One region of the Chitinibacter bivalviorum genome, then DNA from elsewhere that is predicted to be linked to it. Evidence: predicted binding sites of a transcription regulator. Region 1 holds the regulator's gene; each other region holds the start of a gene.
What was found. Region 1 encodes FNR, which switches genes on or off when oxygen is low (the NO sensors DNR and NnrR bind a similar motif). Its sites were predicted from a motif close to TTGATNNNNATCAA; they were not measured.
Positions count from the first base shown of each region.

Region 2: the regulator FNR is predicted to act here: its motif matches at 4,133-4,146, upstream of HQ393_RS14365 (ATP synthase subunit I).
Region 3: the regulator FNR is predicted to act here: its motif matches at 2,901-2,914, upstream of ccoN (cytochrome-c oxidase, cbb3-type subunit I).

Region 1 covers NZ_CP058627.1:916,877-923,924, forward strand. Annotated here, with positions in the region: gene nagE (N-acetylglucosamine-specific PTS transporter subunit IIBC) at 1-599, shown strand, start outside; gene HQ393_RS04190 (PTS sugar transporter subunit IIA) at 623-1,108, shown strand; gene HQ393_RS04195 (hypothetical protein) at 1,182-1,868, opposite strand; gene fnr (fumarate/nitrate reduction transcriptional regulator Fnr) at 1,893-2,639, opposite strand; gene hemN (oxygen-independent coproporphyrinogen III oxidase) at 2,796-4,220, shown strand; gene HQ393_RS04210 (sulfite exporter TauE/SafE family protein) at 4,237-4,905, shown strand; gene HQ393_RS04215 (GNAT family N-acetyltransferase) at 4,931-5,425, opposite strand; gene HQ393_RS04220 (YkgJ family cysteine cluster protein) at 5,511-5,834, shown strand; gene HQ393_RS04225 (DEAD/DEAH box helicase) at 5,952-7,048, opposite strand, start outside.
Region 2 covers NZ_CP058627.1:3,021,961-3,029,008, reverse strand. Annotated here, with positions in the region: gene atpA (F0F1 ATP synthase subunit alpha) at 1-1,459, opposite strand, end outside; gene HQ393_RS14385 (F0F1 ATP synthase subunit delta) at 1,468-2,004, opposite strand; gene HQ393_RS14380 (F0F1 ATP synthase subunit B) at 2,012-2,482, opposite strand; gene atpE (F0F1 ATP synthase subunit C) at 2,516-2,800, opposite strand; gene atpB (F0F1 ATP synthase subunit A) at 2,900-3,703, opposite strand; gene HQ393_RS14365 (ATP synthase subunit I) at 3,707-4,093, opposite strand; gene HQ393_RS14360 (ParB/RepB/Spo0J family partition protein) at 4,276-5,115, opposite strand; gene HQ393_RS14355 (ParA family protein) at 5,217-6,002, opposite strand; gene rsmG (16S rRNA (guanine(527)-N(7))-methyltransferase RsmG) at 6,111-6,761, opposite strand; gene mnmG (tRNA uridine-5-carboxymethylaminomethyl(34) synthesis enzyme MnmG) at 6,758-7,048, opposite strand, start outside.
Region 3 covers NZ_CP058627.1:1,265,262-1,272,309, reverse strand. Annotated here, with positions in the region: gene ccoP (cytochrome-c oxidase, cbb3-type subunit III) at 1-463, opposite strand, end outside; gene HQ393_RS06040 (cbb3-type cytochrome oxidase subunit 3) at 485-652, opposite strand; gene ccoO (cytochrome-c oxidase, cbb3-type subunit II) at 658-1,272, opposite strand; gene ccoN (cytochrome-c oxidase, cbb3-type subunit I) at 1,293-2,714, opposite strand; gene ccoS (cbb3-type cytochrome oxidase assembly protein CcoS) at 2,960-3,154, opposite strand; gene HQ393_RS06020 (heavy metal translocating P-type ATPase) at 3,159-5,600, opposite strand; gene HQ393_RS06015 (HDOD domain-containing protein) at 5,678-6,526, opposite strand; gene HQ393_RS06010 (SufE family protein) at 6,611-7,048, opposite strand, start outside.

The sequences.
Region 1 (7,048 bases):
GTGTAACAGAACCACTTGAATTCTCATTCATGTTTGTTGCGCCATTGTTGTATGTATTCCATGCGTTCCTGACTGGTGTTTCTGTGTACATTGCTGCAACTATGCAATGGATTTCAGGTTTCGGCTTTAGTGCTGGCCTGGTGGATATGGTCTTGTCTTCTCGCAATCCACTTGCGAAAGATTGGTTCATGCTGATCTTGCAAGGCTTTGTATTCTTCGCTGTGTACTACTTCGGTTTCCGTGCATTCATTACTGCATTGAACCTGAAAACACCAGGTCGTGAAGATGACGTAATCGAATCGATTGCTACTCCAGAAGTAACTGCTGCTGCAACAGGTAGCACTGCTGAATTGGCGATGGCCTATGCAACTGTGGTTGGTGGTGCGGCTAACGTAACTAATGTTGATGCGTGCATTACACGTTTGCGTTTGTCAGTCGTTGATGCTGATTTGGTAAACGAAGCGGCTGCCAAAAGCTTGGGTGCGAGCGGTGTAATTAAACTGAACAAACAAAGCGTTCAAATCATCGTTGGCCCTAAAGCTGAGCTGATTGCTGATTCGTTGCGTGCTGTTCTGGCTGGTCAAGCTTCAAAAAAGTAATTGAGGCAGCGCCACAGTCTAACGTGGCGCCAAAGTCCTCTAACCCCGGCGAGATCGTACTGCTCTCACCATTAACGGGTGAAGTAGTGGCTTTAGAGAATGTGCCAGATGCGGCATTCGCAACTAAAGCTGTGGGTGATGGTGTGGCCATTTTACCAACGGGTAATTTGGTAGTGGCACCGTGTGATGGGCAATTGGTTAAGATTTTTAATACCAATCACGCTTTTGCTCTGATCAACGATGCAGGTGTTGAACTGATTGTGCACATTGGTATCGAAACTGTGAAACTCGGCGGGCAAGGATTTACCCGTCTGGCTGAACAAGGTAGTTTCGTGAAGGCAGGACAACCCGTACTTGAGTTAGATCTTGAATACTTGGGTGCAAATGCCAAATCAATGATTAGCCCAATTGTTCTTACGAATGCGGATCAATTTGCACCACTGACCGAGCTAGCATCTGGCTCCGTGATTGCAGGGCAAACCGCGCTCTACACGATCAAACAAAAATAATTGATTCTGTTAGCAAAAACGCCACCTTCGGGTGGCGTTTTTTTTGCTTAATAGGTGAAAGTAGTATTCAAACTCAGTATTGGGCTAGCAGACTGGCGAGTTGATGTACGGGTGATGCTTCATTTTGCGGTAAAAATGGAAATAACTGAGTAGTTTGCGGATGGTGGGCGATGAATTGGCTAGGCGGATGCTCAAGCAAGTACCTGCGAGCTAGGCTCGCGAGTGTCTGGGTTTGTAATTGCTGCTGCGCCAAAAATTTGGCTAACTGGTCCAAAATATCAGGCTGAGTTAAGGTGAAATTTGTATTGCCCGTCGACGTGGGGGCTACACCATCCCACGCTAAAAAAACATTCGTGCCTTGCGGTGTCAGCAGTGCTTGCCATAGCTGATGCATAAAGCTTGCTGCACCGATATTCCCGCAATGTAGCCAGCCATTACTGATGGGTGAAAGTGAATTTAAGATGGGAGCGTGTAAATTGAGTGATGCAATATCGCCGCTGACTAGGGTAATAAACCCATAGTAGGGTGCCAGTGGCGCTGGGATAATAAATGCATCAACTAAATTGTGTGAGCGCTGCTTTAATTCGCAGGCGTAAGCTGCGTTTGGAGCTTGGATGAGCAGTAGATTCGAGCCTGGGCTGGGTGTATCTGTTTGGCTCTCTAGTGGATGAATACTGTACTGGCCGCTTGGAGGGCTGAAATTGAGTCTAGCGCTAATTGAGGGTATGAGCTCAGAGGGGGCAATCAGATGGGTTTGCATCAATATACCCCCTGTTGGGCTTAATTATTCATCGTGGCAAGTATTGAGTAGCTTTTTCAGGCTATCAATATTTTCTAATTCAATTAAACGATTCTGTACTTTGATAAAGCCTTGATCTTGAAACTTAGATAAGGTGCGGCTCACCGTTTCTAATTTGAGGCCGAGGTAGCTGCCGATCTCCTCACGAGTCATTCGTAAGTGGAAGCTGCTTGAAGAATAGCCGCGAATTGCAAACCGTTGCGATAGATTCAATAAAAACGCAGCCAAACGCTCTTCAGCCTTCATATTGCCAAGTAATAGCATTACGCCATGGTCACGCACAATCTCGCGACTCATCACTCTGTGGAAATGGCGTTGCAATAGTGGGATTTCGCGTGATAAATCTTCAATATCATTAAATGGCAACTCGCACACTTCGCTGTCTTCGAGTGCAATTGCATCGCAAGTGTGGACGTCAGTGCTGATGGCATCCATGCCCATTAGTTCACCTGACATATGGAAACCAGTTACTTGCTCGCGGCCATCTTCTGAAATCACGCTGGCCTTGAAGAAGCCTAGGCGAATTGCATATAAAGAACGGAATGGCTCGCCAGCACGATACAGCGCTTCACCACGTTTGATCGGGCGGGCTTGAGTGATGATGGTGTCCAGCTCTTGCATTTCATCTTGTGATAATCCCATTGGCAGGCACAACTCACGCAAGCTGCAATTGGTGCATGAATTACGCAGGTGGCGAGGTGAAAGATCGCGTACTTGAATGGGGGAAATCATGAAAATCTCACAAGAATAATAAACGTGCAGGAGGAGTATTGTAACTCTCTGAAGAGGTAGATACCCCAGTGTCATTGCATTTGACTTGATATAAATCAAGTTGGATCATTGTACTAGCTTTTAAGCTGCCGCTGCTAGTATGGAGAACGAGTAAAAATGACGATTTTGAATAGTTTGAGCAGCGCTCAATTGCCTGGATCGGCGGTGGTTGATTTTGATCGTGAATTGATTGTCCGCTATGACGGAAAAGGGCCTCGCTATACTTCGTATCCGACTGCAGACCGCTTTACTCACCCAATCTCGTCTGAGCAATATCGAGGTATTTTGCAGCAACGCTCGCCTGGTGCTTTGCTCAATCCTTTGTCGCTTTATTTTCACATTCCTTTCTGTAATACCGTATGTTACTACTGCGGCTGCAACAAAATTATTACAAAAGACACTGGCAAAGCTGATTTGTATATCAATTATCTTACAAAAGAAATTGAAATGCACGCTGCTGAGTTGCCCAATCGGCCGAAAGTGGGGCAGCTGCACTTAGGCGGCGGGACGCCGACGTTTATGTCGGAGGCGCAGCTTACTCGTTTAATGAATGTCGTGCGTACTCATTTTGACCTCTTGCCCACGGGCGAGTTCTCTATCGAGATCGACCCCCGTAAAGTGGGCGAGCCCATGATTAAAACCTTGGCAGAGCTGGGCTTTAATCGCATGAGTGTCGGGATTCAAGATTTTAATCCAGCGGTGCAAGAGGCTGTCAATCGGATTCAATCTGAGCAAGAAACACGCTCGGTGATTGAAGCCGCACGCATGCATGGGTTTAAGTCTGTGAGTGTGGATCTCATCTATGGTTTACCCAAGCAAACGGCAGAATCGCTCGCGAAAACCATTGAGCGTGTGTTAACGCTCCGTCCTGATCGTATTGCTTTATACAATTATGCGCATTTGCCAGAGCGGTTTATGCCGCAGCGTCGTATTAATGAGGCAGAGCTGCCGAGTGCCGATGTTAAGCTCGATATCTTGCAAAACTCAATCACGCAATTGATTGAGGCGGGGTATGTATTAATTGGCATGGACCACTTTGCCTTGCCGAATGATGATTTGGCTGTTGCGCAACGGCGGGGGCGTCTGCAACGTAATTTCCAGGGCTATTCGACGCATGCGGACTGTGATTTGCTTGCTTTTGGCGTCTCTTCAATTGGCAAAATTGGCGCTCATTATCAGCAAAATGTGAAAACACTTGAAGAGTATTACGAAAAACTGGATGCCAACGAGTTTCCAGTTGTCCGTGGCCTGCAAATGAATAGCGATGATTTGATTCGCCGCGCAGTCATTCAGGCTTTAATGTGCCAATTCGAATTGTATTATCAGGCGATTGAAGTGAGCTATATGATCGATTTTCTGGATTATTTTTCCGAAGAGATCACTTTGCTACAGCCTTTAATGGATGACGGCTTAATCACGATTGAGGCCGATGGCTTGTTTGTCACCGCAAAAGGGCGCTTGCTGATTCGATCGATCGCAATGATATTCGATCAATATTTGCGGACAAAAACTACGCAAGCAAGGTATTCTCGCCTGATTTGATTTTGTGTGTTGGCCTATGCTGGAAATTAATCTGCTCGCCTTGTTTTTGGCTGGGCTGCTCGGTGGTGGTCATTGTATTGGCATGTGCGGCGGGATCGTTTCAGCCTTTAGTTTACAACTGCCATCTGGCGCGCGTTGGCCCTATTTATTAGGGTTTAATGCTGGGCGGCTACTGGGTTATGTGCTCATTGGTGCATTCCTAGGTGGCGTGGGCAGTTTTGCCACTCTAGGTTCACTGCAAACGATCAAAATATATCTGTTTGTCATTGCAAACATCCTATTGATCATGCTGGGTTTGTATATTGCGGGTTGGAGCCGAGCTTTGACGCGCATCGAAAAGATCGGCCAGCCAATATGGCGCGCAGTTCAACCCGTGATGCGAAAATTACTGCCTGTGCACAGTGTCTGGCAAACACCATTAATTGGCTTACTCTGGGGGTGGATACCCTGTGGACTGGTCTATACCGCTAGTCTTTCTGCTTTGGCTAGCGCCAGTCCAGTGAGTGGTGCGGGTGTGATGCTGGCCTTTGGCTTGGGAACTTTGCCCAATCTAATGCTTATGGGGTTGTTGGCCAAACGCGTTCAGTCTCTCGTACAAAAAAGCTGGGTACGCAGACTATGTGGTTTGGTAGTTATTGCGATGGCGAGTTATCAATTGTTTTTGTTGATGGGTATCCTGCTGTAGTCCAATATTTGATTGAATTACACGGTCATACCCCTAATTTTTTGAGCATCAGTTTTGCGTTGCCATACTGACTGAGTGATGCACTTTGCTGCTGACTGACTTCAAACCCCAATTTCTGCCAAAACTGCTCTGCACCTTCAACAGCAACCAACATCGCATTTTGATATTCCATTTGCTGAGCCCACTGCAGGGCCTGGTGCGCTAATGAAATGCTTAGATTTTGCCCGCGAGCTTGCGGATGAATGGCCAGGTCGTGCAGGTAAAAGCGATCGGGTATCTCGGGACACGATGTTATGACTCGATTGAGCTCAGGTGCGGCGTCACCGCGCCAAGGGTGACAAAATAAATAGCCTAGAATCTTGCCGTTAGCTTCGATCAACCAGTTGGTCTCTGGTGAAGCCTGTAATTTGGCCAAAAAAGTATCATATTCTTCATGCAATTCAATGGGGTAGCATGCCGCCTGTATGTCTAAAATGCTGGGTAAATCCTTTGTTTGTATCTGACGAATAGGGAAGGACACTTGACCGAGCCTTTGGATTTGGATTGAATGCGGCTGATATTTTAATGGATTGGCGGTAAACAGGGTGAGTGTGAAAAATACATGTATGAGCTGTGGTGCTTGCTGCGCAGCTTATCGGGTGTCTTTTGATCGATCGGAGTTAAGTAGCGAAGGTGGACTTGTACCTGACGGTTTAGCAGATTACGAAACAGCTTACACCGCCCGATTGCGCGGGACGGATTATGCCCAGCCGCGTTGTTTGGCACTGATTGGCACGATTGGGGTTGATGTGTCTTGCGGTATTTATCGTGAACGCCCATCTCCTTGTAGGGAGTTTGGTGCTTTGGCGGAAATTGGCGTGTTTAGCGAAGCTTGTAATCGTGCTCGAGCTAGGCATGGCTTGCCAGCGTTAGAGACTGTTAGTGAGTGATCCATGTTTTGATTTCGATCGGCTTTTCTGCTGGTGATCACTGATGATGCGGTCGATGTTGAACCACAATGAATAAAGGCAGCCGAGGCTGCCTTTATTCATTGTGGTAATTAACTCTTAGCTAAAGCGACCGCCACCGCGGTTGCCGCCGCTTGGTTTACCGCCGTAGCCGCCACCGTTGCCGCGTGGAGCACCGCCTTCACGGTTGCCGCCGTAGCTGCCGCGATTGCCGTCGCGTGAGCCGCCTTCGCGGTTGCCTGCGTAGCCGCCACGGTCGCTGCGTGGAGCGCCGCCGTCACGGTTGCCGCCGAAATTACCACGTGGTGCTGAATCACGGTTGTAGCTGCCGCCATTGTTGTCACGCGCTTGGCCTGAACCAAAGCTGCGTTCGCGTGGGGCGCCTTGATAGCCGCTGTCACGTGGTGCGCGATCGCCGTAGCTGCCGCGGCCTTCGCTGCTGTGTGAGCGTTCGCCAAAGCTGCCGCGTGATGCTTCACTGCGATGACCTTCTGGACGATCGCCGCGTGGCGCGCGATCACCGTAGCTGCCGCCTTCGCGGTTGCCTTTGTAGCCACCACCGTCACGGTTGCCCGCGTAACCACCACGACCGCCGCCATTGCCGCCATTACCTGCGTAACCGCCACGACCACGGCCGCCGCCGTTACCTGGGCGACCACGATCGCCGCCTTGGCCGCCGCGACCTGGTTGGAAGCGAGCTTCCAGACCTTCGATTTCTTGGGTTGTGAAGTCAATATTGTATTGACGACGAATTTTAGTCAGCAAAGTGAAGTCGCTCTTTGTTACCAAAGACACGGCTTCGCCTGAGCGACCGGCACGGCCGGTACGGCCAATGCGGTGGATGTAGTCTTCTGAGAAGCGTGGCAAGTCAAAGTTAATCACCAAGCTGATGCCAGCAACGTCAATGCCACGCGCAGCAACGTCTGTTGCGACGATCATGTCGATGTCGCTGCGACGCAGACGATCCAAGGTGCGGCGACGATCACGCTGCGCCAAGTCACCGTGCATTGCTGCTGCTTTAAAGCCTTCCATTTTCAACCATTCAGCTACTTCGTCAGCAGAGATTTTGGTTGCGGTAAAGATGATCGATTGTTGGCCGTCATTTTTCTTGAGCAGGGCAGCAACGAGTTTTTGTTTGTGCTCGTAGCCATCTGCGTAATGAACTGATTGCGCAATTTGCGCTTGCATCGTGGCTT
Region 2 (7,048 bases), 1.5 Mb from region 1:
CGATGCGCGCCAATACGTCAGCGTGATTTGCCTTAATGTGGCTCAGGAAAGCAGCTTCGAATGCCAAAGCACGGTCAACAGCGATGTCAGCAAATGCACCTTTGTTAATCAGCAAGAGGGTTACACCCAACTCGCTCACTTTCAATGGGCTGTACTGAGCTTGTTTCATCAACTCAGTTACCAACTTACCGTTTTCCAGCTGTTTACGTGTCGCTTCATCCAAATCAGATGCAAACTGAGCAAAAGCTGCCAATTCACGATACTGAGCCAGAGCCAGACGTACACCGCCACCCAATTTCTTAACGACTTTAGTCTGCGCAGCACCACCTACACGTGATACCGAAATACCCGCGTTCATCGCTGGGCGAATACCCGCGTTGAACAAGTCAGTTTCCAAGAAGATCTGACCGTCAGTAATCGAAATTACGTTAGTTGGTACGAATGCAGATACGTCACCTGCTTGAGTTTCAATGATAGGCAGTGCAGTCAAAGAACCTGTTTTGCCTTTCACTTCGCCGTTCGTCAATTTCTCAACTTCATCAGCGTTGATACGCGCAGCGCGTTCGAGCAGACGAGAGTGGAGATAGAAAACGTCGCCAGGGAAAGCTTCACGGCCTGGTGGACGACGCAGCAGCAACGAAATTTGACGGTAAGCAACAGCTTGCTTAGACAAATCATCGTATACGATCAATGCGTCTTCACCGCGGTCGCGGAAGAATTCACCCATCGTGCAACCAGAGTATGCAGCGATGTATTGCAATGCAGCTGATTCAGAAGCGGCAGCAGCAACGACGATGGTATGAGCCAATGCGCCGTGCTCTTCCAATTTACGAACTACGTTCGCAATAGAAGATGCTTTCTGGCCGATCGCAACGTAGATACACGTTACGCCAGTGCCTTTCTGGTTGATGATCGCGTCCAATGCAACGGCAGTTTTACCGGTTTGACGGTCACCAATGATCAACTCACGCTGACCACGACCTACTGGAACCATAGTATCGATTGATTTGATACCGGTTTGCAGTGGCTGTGATACAGATTGACGAGCGATTACGCCTGGAGCGATCTTTTCAATTGGCGCAGTCAGTGTCGTGCCCAATGGGCCTTTACCGTCGATTGGTTGACCCAATGCATTTACTACGCGGCCAACCAGTTCACGACCGATAGGCACTTCCAAGATGCGACCAGTACATTTAACCTCATCACCTTCGGCGATGTGTTTGTAGTCACCCATAATTACGGCACCAACGGAATCACGCTCTAAGTTGAGCGCCAAACCGTAGGTATTGCCCGGGAATTCCAGCATCTCGCCTTGCATAACTTCAGACAGACCGTGCACGCGCACGATACCGTCAGTTACCGACACAACAGTACCAGTCGTGCTGGCCTGCGCGCCCTGCGGCAGATTCTGGATCCGAGCTTTAATCAGTTCACTGATTTCGGACGGATTAAGTTGCATGATTTCTCCTAACTCTTCAGGCTCGTTGCAAGAGCGGTCAATTTGCCACGTACAGAGGCATCAATAACCAGATCACCGATTGTTACTTTGATACCGCCGATTAGATCGGGGTTCACACTCACATCGGCTGTGATCTTGCGCTTGAGTTGCTGATTGAGCGTAGCCGTCAGTTCGGCCAGTTGGGCATCAGTCACAGCAAAAGCAGATTCGATGTGCGCTTGCGCTACACCTTCATCTGCCGCTTTCAGCTCTTCGAATAACGTCGCTACAGCCGGTAGGGTCGTAAAGCGACGATTTTCGATCACTGTTGCCAGGAAGTTTTTAACCTCGGCGCTCGCGTCAGTACCCAGAAGCCCAACCAACAGCTCCTGAACCTGAGTAGCAGAACACTTTGGATTAGCCACTACGTCAAGGGCATCCTTGTTACCTGCGATCAACGCAAGATTGGCAAGGGTATCCGACCAAAGAGCAAGCGTATTGCTTTCTTTGGCTAAGCGGAATACCGCTTCGGCGTAGGGTCTAGCGACGGTTATAAGTTCTGCCATGACTGTCTTACAGTTCCGCTTTGATAGATGTCAGCATATCAGCATGCTTAGCAGCGTCGACTTCGCGCTGCAGAATCTTCTCTGCACCAGCAATTGCCAAAGTAGCAACTTGCTGACGGAGTGTTTCTTTTGCATGTTGAATTTGCTGCTCGATTTCACCTTGAGCGCCAGCGATCAGGCGTTCGCCCTCAACTTTGGCATTGCCCTTGGCTTCATCGACGAGTTGTGCAGCACGCTTTTCGGCTTGTGCAATGATCTCGGCTGCCTGTTGCTTCGCTTCACGCAGTTTTTCTGCTGATTTTTTCTCAGCATTATCAAGATCTTGCTTCGCACGATCAGCTGCAGCCAAGCCATCAGCGATACGCTTGGCGCGCTCATCCATCATCTTGGTCAGCGGAGGCCAAACAAACTTCATCGTGAATAAGATCAGGATCGCAAAAGTGATCATCTGACCTAAGAGAGATGCATTAAATTCCACGCTGAATGTCCTCCTTAAAGGCTGATCAAATGATTAGTGAGCAGCAGCAGTCAGGGCAGCAAGGAATGGGTTGTTGAAGGTGTAAAGCATAGCAACACCAACGCCGATCATAGAGATCGCGTCCAACAGACCAGCAATAATGAACAGTTTAGTTTGCAAAACTGGGATCATTTCTGGTTGACGAGCAGAAGACTCGAGGAATTTACCGCCGAGAATCGCGAAACCGAGAGCGGTACCGATTGCAGCCAGACCAATAATGATCGCAGCAGCGATTACGGTCATACCTTGTACGGAAGCAATTACTTCAGGTGTTGCCATTTTTGATACTCCTAAGGTTTAAAGCAAAAAGTTACTAGGTTGGGTAAAACTTTGTCCGACGTCGTGCACCCAACCGACACACGCCACCGGACAGAAATCTTAGTGGTCTTCGACAGCCAAGCTCAGGTAAACGATGGTCAACATCATGAATACGAAGGCTTGCAACGTAACAACCAGAATGTGGAAGATCGCCCATGGTGCGCCCAGCACCCAGTTAATCCACCATGGCAGCAAGGCGATCAAGATGAAGATCAACTCACCGGCGTACATGTTACCGAACAGACGAAGCGCCAGAGAGATTGGCTTAGCGGCTAATTCGATCAATTGGAAAGCAAAGTTAACTGGCGCTAACAGAATCGTCATCAACACGCCATCTGCATGGAAAGGCGCAGTGAACAACTCTTTAATCCAACCAAACAAGCCTTTTGCAGAAATCGAGAAGCCGATAATCAGCAACATCACAGTCAGCGACATGGCAAATGTTTGGTTTACGTCAGCAGTCGGCACCACACGCAGGTAAACGTGATGCGGATCTGCACCAAAGAAGGTCACACCGATCCATTGTGCAATCGTTGGCAATAAATCAACCGGCAAGAAGTCCATTGAGTTCATCAGGAATACCCAGCAGAAGATCGTCAAGCTGAGTGGGCCGATTACTTTTGATTTAGCGTGAAATGCGTCTTTGATCTGGCTATCAACCATTTCAACGATCAATTCGACAAAGTTTTGCAGACGGCCTGGAACGCCTGATGTTGCTTTACGAGCGACATAGGCAAACACACCAACGAACAGCAAGCCCAAGGCCAAGGCAATCCAGAAGGTATCCAAATGGAAACCACCGAATGCGTCGGTTTTGGCAAAGGTCAAATGGTGCTGGATATAACTAGTTGCATCTTGTGCCATGATCTACTTTTTACCGTCAAATTGAATTAAAAGCCCAAACCAGTAGGCACTAGCGGCTGCGAGGTATCCTACAAACACCCACAACCAATCTGCCTGCCGATACAAAACAAATAACGCTGCAAATGCCAGCAACGTCATACAAAGCTTGGCCATTTCTGCTGCAAAATGGCGGCGCATAATTTCGGCTGCCGGGGCAAATTTCACGCCCCCTATCGAGCCGTATGCGATCACGGCATACAACACGCTACCGAAAATTGCGATCAAACCACCCACACCACTTGCAATTGCTGCTGATTGACCCAAAATCAGTAGGAGCACTACCGCGAGCACTATAGTGATCGCCACTTTCAAGCGAATCACGCCCCGAATCTGTGCAGTCCTAACCATCATTCCACCATAAGCGAAACCCCGCGATTATACGGAGTTGATTTGCCCTACGTCAATTTTACACATTGACTTAACAGCATTTATTTTCATGCCACATGCTACTGGCGTAGAAAAAGCCCATTTCTTTTCAGCGCTGTAATTTAAGGAGCACCCTTTTGGCAACATTTTGGTGCGGAAGGATTAAGTTACTTAAAATGCGCTAGCAGCGCTTCCAATTGCTCAGCATTTAAATATTCAATCGTGATCTTGCCCTGCCCTTTCTTGCCGGCTTGAATCTGTACCTTGGTGCCCAATCGAGCAGAAAGGTTCTCTTGGCGCACAACTAATTCTGGATCTTGCTCGACATGCGGCTTTTCTTTTGGCTCGGCCTGCATCTTTTTCACCAGCGCCTCAACCTCACGCACCGACAAACCCTTCAAGACAACATGACGCGCGGCTTCAAGCTGCTGAACTTCATTCAAAGGCAGCAAAGCCCGGGCGTGCCCCATATCAAGCTGCCCAGCCATCAACATATCGCGCACCGCCGCTTCCAAATTAAGTAAGCGCAACAAATTGGCGATAGCCGAGCGTGATTTGCCTAAAGCATGCGCGGCCGCTTCTTGCGTCAAACCAAATTCATCGACCAAGCGCTGAATCCCGATCGCTTCTTCGAGCGGGTTGAGGTTTTCGCGCTGAATATTTTCAATGAGCGCCATCGCCAGCGCGGCCTCATCGGCAATTTCGCGCACCAAAGCGGGGATTTCAGTCAAACCAGCGAGCTGCGCGGCGCGCCAACGACGCTCACCCGCAATAATTTCATATTGTTCAAGGCCGATTTCGCGCACCAAGATGGGCTGCATCAAGCCTTGCGCCCGAATTGAGTTCGCTAATTCTTCGAGCGCCTCTTCATTCATCAAGGTACGCGGTTGGTATTTGCCCGGCTGCAGCACATCTACGGGCAGTGTTTTCAGCGCATCGCTGGCGGCTGGATCACCCATCAGCGCGTCGAGGCCACGCCCCAAGCCTTTGAATTTTTTGCTTACCATATTTCTTCCAACGCCTGATGGCGGCTCAAGCTCATGATTGCACAATGGCAATCGTACTTAGCACGCCAGATGAACAATATATTGCGATTGATTGCGATGCATTACATCGCGGGGACTGCTTCGAGCGAATTATGCCGCGCCAGCAATTCTTCGGCGAGTTGCAAGTACGCCTGAGCGCCTTTTGAAGATTTGTCGTACGCCAAAATAGGGCGACCGTAGCTAGGCGCCTCGGCCAAACGAACATTGCGGGGAATCACCGTGTGATACAACTTACTGGTGAAGTGTTTCACCAACTGATCAGACACTTGCTGCGCCAAGGTTGAACGCGGGTCGAACATGGTACGCAGCAAGCCTTCGATTTCAATTTTGCGATTTAAATTGAGCTTGATGCGTTTGAGCGTATTGACCAAATCCGACAACCCTTCCAGCGCATAATATTCGCACTGCATCGGGATCATCACTGCGTCGGCGGCCACCAAACCATTGAGCGTCAGCAGATTCAGCGCCGGCGGGCAATCGAGAATAATAAAGTCGTATTGCGCTGCAACTTGCAGCAGCGCGGTTTTCAAGCGCGTTTCGCGCGCTTCGGCATCCACCAGCTCGACTTCAGCACCCGCCAAATCGCGACTCGCAGGCAGCACGTCAAAGCCGCCCGACTCTGAGTTTTTAATCGTCTGGGTAATTTCAGAATCGCCAATCAGCAGCGAGTACACCGAATGACGCAGCTTGGTTTTATCAATCCCAGCGCCCATCGTGGCGTTGGCCTGCGGATCGAGATCAACCAGCAACACGCGTTTGCCCAAATGAGCAAGGCTCGCAGCCAGATTGACGGCGGTCGTGGTTTTACCAACGCCCCCTTTTTGATTCGCAATCGCCAATATTTTCATCAAACCACTCTCACATGCTCAGGCAGATCTTTCACCGAAGCTGCTAGTTTACTCGGACAGCACTTATTTTTGATGGCAAATCTTTGTGCTGGCGACGAAACGCCGCATTTATGCCTGCTTGCGAATATGCACCAAATGACGTTCTGCATCCAAACCCGGCACTTGCAAGGCATCAATATGATCGACGTATACGCTTGCAGGCAAACCAGCAACTTCTTCGTGAGGATATACCCCTTTTAGCGCCGCCCATTCACCGCCTTCAGCCAGCAGGTGCTCCGTCCAGCGAATAAAGTCACCCAAATCGGCAAAGGCGCGTGAGGTGATCACGTCAAACTTTGCTTCAGGCTGCACGGCTTCAACGCGGCCAGTGATGATACTAACGTTCGGTAATTGCAACTCCAGAATCGCCTGACGCAAGAAAGTCGTTTTTTTATGGTTGGAATCAAGCAAAGTGAGCTGCCAATCCGGACGGGCAATCGCAAACGGAATGCCGGGCGTGCCAAAACCCGAGCCGACATCGACCATGCGCAGCGCGCCTTCAGGCAAGTATTTGAGTGGCGCGAGCGAATCGAGTAAGTGATGCGTCACCATGCGCTCAGGCTCACGAATCGCCGTCAGGCTGTAGGTTTTATTCCATTTTTGCAGCAAGGCCACATAGGCCAGCAATTTGCTCTGCTGCGCCTCATCCAGCGGCAAACCCATTTCCGCCAAGCCTTGCGCCAGCATCGCGGCCAATTGGCCATTCATTACGTCGCTCATTGCACATCCTTTGCTATTGATCCGTCAGCCGCCGCAGCCATGCGACTTTTCTTGATGTACACCACCAAGAGCGCAATCGCCGCCGGCGTCACGCCAGAAATCCGCGAGGCAATACCCAGCGTTTGCGGGCGCTGCGTGCTCAATTTTTGCTGAATTTCTTTCGATAAGCCCGGGACTTGGGTGAAGTCAAAATCTTCCGGCAAGGCAACATCTTCCAGCGTGTCACGCTTGGCGACTTCACCTTGCTGGCGCTCGATATAACCTTGGTACTTCACTTGAATTTCGAT
Region 3 (7,048 bases), 350 kb from region 1:
CGCCGCGAGCATCCGCACCGTGACACTGAACGCAATAAGTCTGAAACAGGCGTTTACCCATGTCGTTTGCTTCTTTGTTTTGAGCTACGGCAGGGATAGGCATGGCCAGATATTTGTCGTACAGGGCTTGGTATTTAGCATCGGCTTTTGCAACTTCTTCTTGGTGCTGACCTTGTTGTGACCAGCCTTTTGCATTACCAAAAACGACCAAGCCAGGGTAAAGCCACAGGTAAGCAATGGCAAAAACAATGGTCAGCACAAACATACCAACCCACCAGCCTGGTAGCGGATTGTTATACTCTTCCAAGTCGCCATCCCATTTGTGGCCAGTAACTTCAGCTTTCTCGCCTTTTTTGAGTTTGACTTTCATCTGCGTGATAAGCAGATAAGAGACAAACACAATGCCGAGAATTACCACTGTGGCAATAAACGGACCCCAAAAACCACTCGTAAAGTCTGTCATTCTCTTTTCTCCGTTAGCCGATTAGGATTGCTTACCCGACGACGGCAAGTCGTCGTCGAGGAACGGCTGTTGCGCAGCTTCATCAAAGCGCTGCTTGCTTGATTTGCTGTAGGCCCAAAAGCAAATGCCGACAAACAAAATAAAGCCCAATACAGTCACTATGATACGAACGTCGTTCTGCAAATCCATCGTGCTTACCTTTTATTTTTCAATGCAAGACCCAAGCCCTGAAGATAGGCAATAACCGCTTCCATCTCGGTTTTACCTTCAACTTCTTTGCTGGCGTTGGCAATGTCTTCGTTCGTGTATGGAACGCCCAGTTTACGCAGTGCTTCCATTTTCTTCGGTGTAACCGTTGAATCAATTTTGTTCACGGCTAACCAAGCAAAAGCAGGCATGTTTGATTCTGGCACCACGTCACGTGGATTCATCAGGTGGGCGCGATGCCATTCGTCAGAGTAGCGCTCGCCAACACGTGCCAGATCAGGGCCTGTACGTTTTGAGCCCCACTGGAATGGGTGGTCGTACACTGATTCACCCGCAACTGAGTAGTGGCCATAGCGTTCAGTTTCTGAACGGAAAGGACGGATCATTTGTGAGTGACAGTTGTAGCAGCCTTCACGAATGTAAATGTCACGACCTTCCAAGCGCAGTGCGCTGTATGGCTTTACGCCTGCGATGGGTTGGGTCACGGATTTACTAAACATCAGTGGCAAAATTTCGACAAACATCGCCACGCTCACTGTCAGGAGCGTGAGGATGATGAGGGCCACTACGTTTTCCTCAATCAATTTTTGAATCTTATTCATTATTATTCGTCCTTCCGTAATCAGGCGTGTGCGGCAACGGCTGGGATTTTTGCATCAACGGCTTTGCCGTCAAATACAGTACGCAGTACGTTGTAAAGCATCAGGCACATGCCAAGTAGGTACATCAAGCCGCCCAAGAAGCGGATGAAGTAGTACGGATAAGACGCTTTAACGGCATCAATGAAGGCGTAAGTTAATGTGCCGTCAGTATTGATTGCGCGCCACATCAGGCCTTGAGTTACACCAGAAATCCACATTGATGAGATGTAAAGTACTACCCCCAATGTTGCAATCCAGAAGTGCACTTCGATCAATTTTACCGACCACATTTGTTCGCGACCAAACAGACGTGGGATGAGGTAATAGATTGCACCGATGGTGATCATCGCAACCCAACCCAAAGCACCAGAATGAACGTGACCTACAGTCCAGTCAGTGTAGTGGCTCAGTGCATTGACAGATTTAATCGCCATCATTGGGCCTTCAAACGTAGACATACCGTAGAAGGAGAGGGCGGTAACCAAGAACTTCAAGATTGGATCTGTGCGCAGTTTATGCCATGCGCCAGACAAGGTCATAATGCCGTTAATCATGCCGCCCCAGCTAGGTGCTAGCAGAATCAAAGAGAACACCATGCCCAGAGATTGCGTCCAATCGGGAAGTGCTGTGTAGTGCAAGTGGTGAGGGCCGGCCCACATATAGGTGAAAATCAATGCCCAGAAGTGAACCACAGACAGGCGGTATGAATACACAGGGCGACCTGCTTGCTTAGGAACGAAGTAGTACATCATGCCCAAGAACCCTGCGGTCAAGAAGAAACCTACCGCATTGTGGCCGTACCACCATTGAACCATTGCATCTACTGCACCTGCATAGGCAGAGTACGATTTCATCGCTGTAACAGGCATGGCGGCACTGTTTACCAAGTGCAGTAATGCAACAGCAAGGATGAAGGCGCCGTAGAACCAGTTGGCCACATAGATGTGCTTAACTTTGCGTTTTGCCAAGGTACCGAAGAAGACAACGGCGTACGCTACCCATACAACGGTGATCAGCAGATCAATTGGCCATTCCAACTCTGCATATTCTTTGCCGCTGGTATACCCCAGTGGCAAGGTAATTGCAGCTAGCAAAATAACTGTCTGCCAACCCCAGAAGGTGAAAGCGGCTAATTTGTCGCAGAACAGGCGTACGTTACAGGTACGTTGAACGACGTAGTACGAGGTCGCAAATAATCCACAGCCACCAAAAGCAAAAATAACTGCATTAGTGTGCAATGGACGAAGGCGTCCAAAGTGAAAGTATGGCCCGATATTTAGTTCTGGCCAGAACATCTGGGCGGCGCAAATTACGCCAACCAGCATGCCGACAATGCCCCAGACGACCGTCATGATGGCAAATTGCCGCACCACTTTGTAATTGTATGTGGCTTGGTTTTCCATTACAGCGCTCCGATTGATCTCCAACTGCTTGGAATTAAAATTAAAATAAAGATTGAAAAACAAAAAAATAGCCGCATTTAAACTAAGTGCTTAGTTCATCTGCGGTTATTGGATTAGGGTGAGAGCATCCCCAATCCAGGTACAAAAGTGCCTACTGGACTATACGCAGACTTGCTGCACTCAATGTTGATCAACATCAAGCAAATCCAATGGCAATCTTCCCGATTTTACCTTGTTGTGTGGCGTCAGTCAGGGTTTTTTTTCTGTGGTGTGCGTCCTGGCGTGGTTGATTCTATCGTTGTATCGTCGTCCTGAAGAATTCTCCAGCTGGGTCCCTCTAGGTCATCGGTTTGCCCACTGCGGATAAACCACCAAAATATCAAACCAATTCCAAGTGCAATTAAGAGCGATAATGGAATTAATAAATAAAGACTTTCCATTGAATTATTTAGCTTTTTTCAATTGATCGGGAGCTAGCAGCCTGAGTGCATTCAATACAACCAGCAAAGAACTAAGCGCCATGCCAAGGCTTGCTAACCAAGGTGTAACAAGCCCTGCAACCGCGATGGGTAGCGCTGCTAAATTGTATGCAAGTGCCCAAATTAAGTTTTGGCGTATGATTTTGCGGCATTTTTTCGCAAGTAATAGTGCTTTGGGTAAGGTTTCAAGTTGGCTATTCAGCAAAATCATATCGCCTGCGGCTTGGGCAATATCAACACCTTCACCCATGGCGATCGATACATTGGCCATCGCAAGCACTGGTGCATCGTTTACCCCGTCACCTAACATCAAAACGCGATGTCCCTTGGCTTGCAGGGCTTTAATGTAGGCGACCTTGGTTTCGGGAGTGGCAGCTGCGCGAATGTTCTGGATCCCAAGCTGCTCGCCAACCAAATTGGCAATAGGGAGTTGATCCCCAGAAAGTAAGTGCAATTGGTAGTGCTGAGTCTTGAGGTAGTCTATGACGGCTTTAGCTTCGGGCCGGATTTGATCTGCTAGTACAAATGCGGCGAGCATTGAATTTTTGTCGGCCAAGTAAATGATGGTGCCTTCTGATTCGTGCGCTTTTGTTCGTTCAAATTCTTGATGACCTAGTGTCTTACTTATGAAGTTACTTGAACCCAGCCAGTAATCTTCACCATTAATTTTGCCGTAGATACCGCCGCCAGGGTAATTGCAAAAGTCCGTAACGATTAACTCATTGCTTTTTCCGTCCATTTGAAAGGCTTTCGCGATCGGATGTTCGGAACGGTTTTCTAGTGCGATTGCAATCGGTAGGGCCTCATCGGCAAACATTGCAAGTGCTATGGTTTGACTTAAGCGCGGCTCGCCAAATGTTAAGGTACCTGTTTTGTCAAAAACAATATCTGTGACGCGCGCAAGGTTTTCTAGGCTGTTGCCGCGAGTCAGTAAAAGACCAATTTGTGCCAAATGCCCTGTCGCTGCAGTCAGTGCCGCTGGGGTTGCTAATGAAAGCGCACATGGACATGAGATGACCAGCACGGCGACGGTGTGTGGCAATGCATGAATTGGATCGTGTCGATACCAGTATAAAAAACACGCTGATGCAATTAGTAGTAAGGCAAAAATAAACCAGCCAGCGACGCGATCGGCTAATTGGGCAAGATAGGGTTTTTCTTGTAATGATTGATCGAGAAGTCGCACCATACTGCCAAGGCGAGTATTGTTTCCCGTCGATTTAACTTCGATGGTTAGAGCTGAGATCAGATTCAAACTGCCTGCAACTACGCTTGAGCCGGATTCTTTGATGATTGGGCGGCTTTCTCCGCTTAACATGGCCTCATTGACTTCACTGCGACCATCGAGCACGACCCCATCAACGGGGATTGTTTCTCCCGCTTTACTGACAATGAGATCGCCCGCTTTTAAGCGATGAACAGGTGTTTCATGCAGGCTATGGTCGTGACTTAACCTGTGCGCAAAGGCAGGTACGAGTTTGACCAGCATTTCTGCCGCTGCGCCAGCGCGGCGGCGTGCTTGTAATTCTAAATATCGCCCGCCCAGTAGCAAGAACACAAACATGGATACGGAATCGAAATAGATTTCTCCGTGAGCGGTAATCAATGAATATAGGCTGGCTATAAAAGCCGCAACCACCCCAATGCTCACGGGTAAATCCATGCCCGCTCGGCCATGCCGAAGCTCGCGCCAGCTATTCACATAAAACGGCCAGCATGAATACAGCACAACTGGAAGTGTCAGTAAGGCGCTACCCCAGTGCATCATGGTGAGCCAGTTATCTTCAATTTCACCAGTGGGCGCCATGTAAATGGGGATGACAAACATCATCACCTGCATCATGGATAATCCAGCAACCCATAAGCGCAACAAGGCCGATTTACGCTGTTTTTCCCATTGAGCTTCATTGCGCTCATGATCATATGGGTGTGCGCGATAACCGATCGCGGCAATGTGCTGCAAAATGCTCGATAGTTTTACTTGCTGATCGTCCCACCGAACTCTAGCGCGGTGCGTGCTGTAATTGATGGAGACGGATAGAACGCCGGGTAATTTGCTAAGGTGTTGTTCATTCAGCCAAATACACGCTGCGCAGCTAATCCCTTCAAGGATGAGAGCTGCTTCTCGGATATTGTCTGATACTTGCTGCACGAAGCTAGATTGCAATTGAAAATCGTCATAAAGCTGCAATTGCTCACGAATTTCAGCAGGTAGCGGTTCGGTGCGGCTAGCGCTTTCTGTTCTTTGGTCGTAATAACTGGCGAGGCCGCTGGCCAAAATAGTGTCGGCCACTGCCTTGCATCCTGCGCAGCACGCAGGTTGATCATGCTCACGATAGCGTATCGTGAATTCGATGGGGTCTGGACAGTCGCTAGCGCAATGGAAACAGGGAGTAGGTGCGGTCATCCCGCTATTTTAACTAAAACTGCGTCGGTAAAGTTCTATTTTCTAGTGCTAGCACTAACTTGGGTAATTTAACTAAGCTACAAAAGAGTCGAAACTTCATCGACGATGTCTTCATACTCTTCTAGCTTGAGGGCCAGATGATTGAGTAAGAGCGGTTCAATCGCACGCCATTCTGGATGTTCATATTGTTGGATATTCATTTTGAGAATATGTTCGGCTAATCCAGTAAGGGCAATCAATGTGCACACATGATGCCATTCACTATCCATGTGCAAATCAAAGACAGCAAAATCATGATGGTTGAGTGTTGCAAGCTGCATATCTTCCGGTAAGTACCAAGCACGGCTCAGTAGATAACCGACAACATTATGATTGGTTTGGTAGCGATGATTTTCGTATTCGATGAATTCGGCCCGGCTAAATCGATCACCTTTTTCCAATGTGTCGATGTAATCAGGGAAGCGAGCCGCCATCACCGCTTTACCGCTGCTGCGAAATAGGCCAAAGGTATATGCTTCTTCGGGTGTAATGCCGTGTACGTGTTCTGCTAGACGCCCGGCAATCATCGCGATGCGGGTCGCCATTTCCCAAAATAACTCCATCCTATCGTTGTGTTCAATACACAGGGTTTGTCTGAGTACAATGCCTTCAACCAAATTACAGGTATTGCGCAGGCCAAGTAGCTGCAAGGCTTGATCGACCGAGCTAATTTTCTGGCTGAGCTGGTAGTAGGGCGAGTTCACTGTTTTAAGCATGGCCAGTGATAGCGTTAAGTCACTATTGATGAGTTCGGCAATTTCTTCAAAATTGGGATCATCGGCGGCTTGTGCGCGCTTGATGGCCTCTAAAATGACTGGGCGTGGCGGAATAATCAGATTTTTAATCAGTCGCTCTGACTCGGTGGCGGGAATATTACGTAGCATCATGTTGGACTGATTATCTTGGGTGGATAGTTATACTTTAGCACTTGCCTGTGAAATTGCTTTCAATCGGGGGGAGCGTTTTTGGATTTAAGTTTGATTTCGTATCGTGTTGACAATGGCTTTAAGCCCGTTTCCCCTGCTGGCACTCAAGAACCTTTGCATGCCTCGCTCAGTGAGCCAGTTTTCAAAATCAAATGCTGCAATTTCGGTGCTCGATTTTTGGTTAAAGGCACTCAAAACCAAGGCTAATAATCCTTTGACGATGCGTGAATCGCTGTCTGCGGCGATTTGCCAATGTGCGCCTATGGGCTCAAGGGCTAGCCAGACCTGGCTCTCGCAGCCGCTGACTTTATGCTTTGGGGTTTTGTCGCTGTCTGGCCACTCAGGTAATTGTTTGGCGAGTTGCACCAAGAGCCGATTTTTGGCTTCCCAACCGTATGCTTGATCGAGTAGTTTGGCTATTTCGTTTGAGTCATAGCGGGTGCCAAACGGGTGTTCAAAGCGTTGATCGATAGGCAAAGTGTT